Regions from separate parts of the Cytobacillus sp. genome, predicted to be linked through region 2. Evidence: predicted binding sites of a transcription regulator. Region 2 holds the regulator's gene; the other holds the start of a gene.
The links. The regulator CtsR, encoded in region 2, represses protease genes until heat stress. The targets are predictions, from matches to a motif close to ATGGTCAATAAAGGTCAAACA.
Positions count from the first base shown of each region.

Region 1: the regulator CtsR is predicted to act here: its motif matches at 1,432-1,452, upstream of clpP (ATP-dependent Clp endopeptidase proteolytic subunit ClpP).

Region 1 covers NZ_CAXQGS010000145.1:3,284-6,423, reverse strand. Annotated here, with positions in the region: gene whiA (DNA-binding protein WhiA) at 1-391, shown strand, start outside; gene ACEQ1T_RS24640 (HPr family phosphocarrier protein) at 421-678, shown strand; gene clpP (ATP-dependent Clp endopeptidase proteolytic subunit ClpP) at 722-1,327, opposite strand; tRNA gene ACEQ1T_RS24630 (tRNA-Arg) at 1,634-1,705, shown strand; gene rpoN (RNA polymerase factor sigma-54) at 2,003-3,140, shown strand, end outside.
Region 2 covers NZ_CAXQGS010000043.1:1,497-4,636, forward strand. Annotated here, with positions in the region: partial or broken gene clpC (ATP-dependent protease ATP-binding subunit ClpC) at 1-126, opposite strand, end outside; gene ACEQ1T_RS06565 (protein arginine kinase) at 131-1,210, opposite strand; gene ACEQ1T_RS06570 (UvrB/UvrC motif-containing protein) at 1,213-1,761, opposite strand; gene ACEQ1T_RS06575 (CtsR family transcriptional regulator) at 1,785-2,246, opposite strand; rRNA gene rrf (5S ribosomal RNA) at 2,924-3,040, opposite strand.

The DNA.
Region 1 (3,140 bases), on a different contig from region 2:
AGCCGAAAAAATAACGGAGTTCCTAAATATTATTGGCGCACACGCTGCTCTGCTCCGATTTGAAGATATCCGGATTGTCCGAGATATGCGAAATTCGGTCAATCGACTCGTAAATTGTGAAACAGCGAACTTAAACAAAACTATCGGAGCGGCCTTGCGTCAGGTGGAAAATATCCGGTTCATCGATCAAACTGTCGGACTTCAGGTTCTGCCTGACAAACTGAGGGAAATTGCCGAATTGCGTGTAGCTTACCAGGATGTCACTTTAAAAGAACTTGGGGAAATGGTTTCAGGAGGAAATATCAGTAAATCGGGTATTAATCACAGATTAAGAAAAATAGATGAAATTGCTGAGAAACTTCGGTCAGGCGACACTATAGATGCTCACTGACAGAGGGATCAGCAGGGAGGAGATGTACAATGGCGGAAAAACAGGTTGAAGTTAAGCTGAAAACAGGATTACAGGCACGTCCGGCGGCATTGTTCGTACAGGAGGCCAATCGGTTCTCATCCGATATTTTTCTGGAGAAGGACGGAAAGAAGGTAAATGCGAAAAGCATAATGGGTCTGATGAGTCTGGCTGTAAGCTCAGGATCAGTCATTACCCTCAAGGCCGAAGGGAACGATGAAAACGAAGCTCTTGAGGCACTTGCGAACTATATTCAAAAGGAAAACTAAAACAACTCGCATCGGGAAGATGCGAGTTGTTTTTTTATGCTTATTATTTATCTTTCTTCTCATCCAAAGAGTTTCTAGTAATGATTTGGTCAACCAAACCGTATTCAAGAGCTCTTTCAGCTGTCATAAAATTATCGCGGTCAGTGTCTCTCGCAATGACTTCAAGAGGCTGTCCAGTGCGCTCTGAAAGAATTGTGTTTAATTTTTCGCGAAGGAAAAGAATGCGCTTTGCAGCGATTTCGATTTCAGTCGCCTGTCCCTGAGCTCCGCCCAGCGGCTGATGAATCATGACTTCACTGTTTGGAAGGGCAAAACGCTTGCCTTTCTCACCAGCAGCAAGAAGGAACGCACCCATGGATGCTGCCATACCAATACAAATGGTTTGTACCTTCGGCTTGATGAATTGCATCGTATCATAAATAGCCATACCTGCCGTAATGCTTCCGCCCGGGCTATTAATGTAAATGGAAATGTCTTTTTCAGGATTTTCTGCTTCAAGGAATAAAAGCTGGGCAACAATTGAATTTGCCACATTATCATCGATTGCGCTTCCCAGCATAATGATGCGGTCTTTTAAAAGGCGGGAGTAAATATCATAAGCGCGCTCCCCGCGGTTTGTTTGTTCAATAACTGTAGGGATTAAGTTCATTTTCCAATTCCTCCTTCAAGATAAGGTCAACATACAAGATGAACAAGCATGTTCTTCCAAGTAAAGAAAATTTTTTAACTCCTATGTATTATTATGATACACTGATGGTCAATTAAGGTCAAACGAATCGCATGGAAATCGTGTTTGATTCGTTCGACACTTTTTTCTGTGCTGTACTATCTCATTCCATGATACCCATTGTTCTAACTTTTAAAACTAAAAGGAGGCTTGCAAAGTGAATAAACATATCATATAATTAGTTATCGTAGCGGCTGAGCGCTTGGTCAGCCACCTAATAAAATATTTGCCCTCGTGGTGCAACGGATAGCACGTGAGATTCCGGTTCTTAAGATGTGGGTTCGATTCCTGCCGAGGGCGCTGCCAAAACTCCTTGTCTGATATGGACAGGGAGTTTTTACTTTTTATGCTATCCGCAAATAAATTTCCTCTATCCGCACATAAATCAAAAAAACTTCCTGAATTTAAACCTGAATTTCAAAAAAATCCTTAAAATCCGCAGTTTTCACCATAAAAAATGAATATTCTTCCCTCTGCCATGCATATTGTGAAGTATTCAGAAAGATGGAGAAGTGCCGGTGCGAATGGCATTTGCCAACATATTTCCATACAACATTTACGGGGAATATTGTAAAATGGGGACAGGGGGAATGTATGATGAATTTGAAAGCTGGGTTATGGCAGCAGCAGACAATGAAATTAACAATGACACAGGAGCTGACGCAGGCGATTGCCCTTCTGCAATACAGCACACAGGAGCTCTCTGAATTCCTGGAAAGCAAAGCGCTTGAAAATCCCCTTTTAAAAGTTGAGTCCGGACATGTCCAGACGATGGATCCCCGTTATGACCGTGTCAAACTGACTAGAACAAAAGTGGAAAAGGATAAAATAAACTGGATTGAGCAGATTGGCTGCGGTAAGACGATGATGCTGGATGAATATTTGAGATCGCAGCTTCATTTGAAATTAAACAAGGACGAACAAAGAGTGATTGAGCACCTTATTGAGAGCCTTGATGAAAACGGTTACTTTCGGGCGGATCTGCAGACAGTTGCCAAGACTCTCCAGATGCCATTTGAATATGTGGAACAAATGCTTGAAGAGCTGCAGGAACTCGAACCTGCTGGCATTGGTGCTAGGAATCTTCAGGAGTGCCTGTCCCTGCAGATTAAGAGATTGCCAGTGAGAAATGAACTGGCTGAAATCATTATAGATGATTACTTTACCTTTTTTGCGGAAAAGAAATGGAAGGAGATTGCCAAACAGCTCAGTGTGGAGCTCAAAGAGATTCAAGAGGTATTCGACTTTGTTCAGACCTTGAATCCAAGACCGGGTTCATCCTTTCAAAGCGAGAAATCCGCATATATAACACCGGACGTGATTATTAAGTGGGATGGAAGCTCTTTTTCTGTCAGTGTTTTTGATGAAGTGCTTCCTAAAATCAGTTTTAATGAAGGCTATTATAAAAAGTTTTCGGCAACTGGTGACCGTAATGTCAGCCGCTTTTTACAGGAAAAGCAGCAGGATTACCAATGGATCATGAGGAGCATCCAGCAGAGAAAAGAGACTCTTGCGAATGTGACACTTAAAATCGTTGAAAAACAGCAGGACTTTTTTATAAAAGGACCTTCTCATCTGAAGCCGATGACCATGAAGGAAATATCAGATGAACTCGAAATACATGAATCAACTGTCAGTCGTGCTGTCCGGGAAAAATATGCACAAACGCCATATGGGACGTATGAGCTGAGATCGTTCTTCTCAAGCACAATCAAAACAACCTCCGATGAAAATA
Region 2 (3,140 bases):
ACCTTCGCGTACAAGCCCCAGCAGAATATGCTCTGTTCCGATGTTGTTATGTCCTAAACGGATTGCTTCCTCCTGTGCTAAAGCCAATACTTTTTGAGCTCTTTCCGTAAATCGTCCGAACATCATATTTTCATCCTCCCAACTCTTGATCTTCCATTTGTAATCTTTCCCTAATTAATGAAGCCCTGCGGATATCGCGTTCATGCGGTCTGAGCGGCCCGCCTGCATATTGCTGCAGGAAGCCGGGCTGTGTCAGGATCATCAGCTCATTCAATATATTTTTTGATATGTTTTTGATGTACTGCATATCAATCCCCAGGCGAACATCAGACAAGCATTGTGCTGCTTCGTTTGATTCAATGATCCGGCTATTCGATAAAATGCCATAAGAGCGGAAGACTCTGTCTTCTAATTGTATGTTAGAAGTCTTTGCTAATGCTTCCCTTGCCGATCTTTCCTGAGAAATCAGCTGACTGACAACGCTTTTCAGATCCTCTGCGATATCCTCTTCTGATTTTCCGAGAGTGATCTGGTTTGAAACTTGAAAGATGTTACCTAAAGCTTCGCTGCCTTCCCCGTAAATTCCTCTAACAACTAACCCAAGCTGGTTAATTGCCGGAATAATTCTGTTCATTTGCTGCGTGAGAACCAGGCCAGGCAAATGCATCATAACAGATGCCCTTAGCCCTGTTCCTACATTTGTGGGGCAGCTTGTTAAAAAGCCAATATGTTCATCAAATGCATAGTCGGCTTCTTCCTCCAGCCAATCATCAATTTCATTTGCCATACTTAAGGCTTCAGTAAGCTGAAATCCCGGAAATAAGCATTGAATCCTTATATGGTCTTCTTCATTAATCATGATGCTGACTTCTTCATTTTCAGAAAGAAGGCAGGCACCATGAGTTGAATTCTCAGCAAGATGGGGACTGACCAGATGCTTTTCCATCAGCACTCTTTTTTGAAGAGGCTGAAGGCTATCCATTAATAAAAGCTCCATTTTCCCAAGTTTTGAAAAAGAAGAATGCTCCACCCTCGCCTTTATTTTTTCAATGACCGCTTCTGCTTCTTCATTTGAAAATACAGTAGGGAATTTATATTGCTTCATATTGCGGGCGAGCCTGATTCGCGAACTTAAAACAATATCGGAATCAGGGCCTTCCGCACTCATCCAGGAGCTAATAGCTTGATTCATGAAACGTTCCAGCGACAAGCTTACTCCCCTCCCTTTTGATCGGCATTGAGCTGCTTTTCCAGTTTCCTTATTTCGTCCCTCAATTCTGCCGCTCTTTCAAACTCTTCTTTGGAAATCATTTCTTTTAAATTATTTTTTAAATCATCAATATTCCTCCGCAGGTGAATGGTTCCCCCGATTCGTGCAGGAATTTTTCCGCTGTGTGAGGAATTCCCGCTGTGAAGCCTTCTAAGAATTGGGTTCAATTGATCTTTAAAAGTCTCATAGCAGTTGGCGCACCCAAAGCGGCCTACTTTTATAAACTGCTGAAAGGTCAAGGAACATTGCTCACACTGCAGGACTTTCTCCTGCTGAAAAGGATCCTGGCCCGATTCCTGAAAGGCAGGCTGAATATTCAGAAGGCCAGCGAGCAAGTTATTTATTGAAAAACCAGACCCGCTGCCCAGCATAAACATTTCACCTTTTTCCTGTGCGCATTTCTCGCAAAGATGAAACTCTTCTTTCTCGCCATTTACAACCTTCGTAAAATGCAGCGTGGCTGGCCTTTGGTTACATTCCTGACAAATCATGACTTCACCTCCCCAGCTCCCTACTATTTATATTTCAAAGTGGTTAACATTGCCTTAAGCATTCTTGCCCTCAGCTCATCCCTGAATGGAAGATCAATATACAGGACAGAACGGTCTATAACACTAAGCATAATTTTAGCTTCCCTATGTGTTATTATCTCTTCTTCTACCAGACGGTAAATGACATTCTCTGCACTGCTCTGGGCAATCCTGCTCTGCACCAATGAAATTAACTGGTCAATTAAATCAGCATGGTCATAGGACTGGACTTTCATAATCCGTATGAAGCCCCCGCCTCCCCGCTTACTTTCTACTGCATATCCTTTCTCAATCGTAAAACGGGTGTTGATCACATAATTGATCTGAGAAGGAACACATTGGAACTTATCAGCAATTTCACTTCTTTTAATTTCCACGATTTCCCTTTCGCTCTTCTCTAAAACCTGTTTTAGATAATTTTCAATTATGTCGGATATATTCCTCACCAGGCCTCCCCCTATCTGACTTTGACTATATTTGACATTAATTATACATGATTTATGTAATTTCTTGCAATTGGCGGGTATTAATAATTTTCCCCCATTTTTTGACTTCCCAAACCTGAAAATGGAAGTTAATGTCGATAACAATATATTTTTGAATGGGCGGGTTTGTGCTTGGTTGGGAGAAGTTTTTTTGGAGGCTGGGAAGTGTGCTGCGCTTGGTGATCAGTTGGACAGGTGAAACGTGTTAGCTGTTCTGAACTTGTTATTCGGTTGGAATAGAGAGTTGGAATCCCGAAGTATGGCTGACTGAACCTGCTGAAAACATGATTCTGGATTCTATGAAGCTGCGGTACAGTAGGTGATACTTTTATCTGGCAAGTTTGGTGATTTATCTAGCATGAATGGGTTTTGTGTAGCAAATTTTTGATTTTATCTAGCATGATTCCCATTTTATCTAGCATATTTTGAAGTTTATCTAACACTTGGCACAATTTATCTTTATAGTGAACAAATTTAACACTTAAAACAGACGGTGAAAATAAGGAGTGGCGCATATGTTGGCAGATGTGACGCATATATGTATTTTCTCATTAAAAAGAAAGAGTTCAAATAAGGTATTGGTACCGTAACTCATCCAAACACACAAAAAAGAGCACCCATCAGGTGCTCTTTCATATGCCCGGCAGCGTCCTACTCTCACAGGGGGACAGCCCCCAACTACCATCGGCGCTGAGAAGCTTAACTTCCGTGTTCGGTATGGGAACGGGTGTGACCTTCTCGCTATCGCCACCGGACTATGTAATTGAAGAAACTTCGTTCCCTCAAAACTAGATAATGTATGAAGAAGTATTGCCGAGTATTCACCAATGACTTGTCTAGCTTCGGCTCCTAACT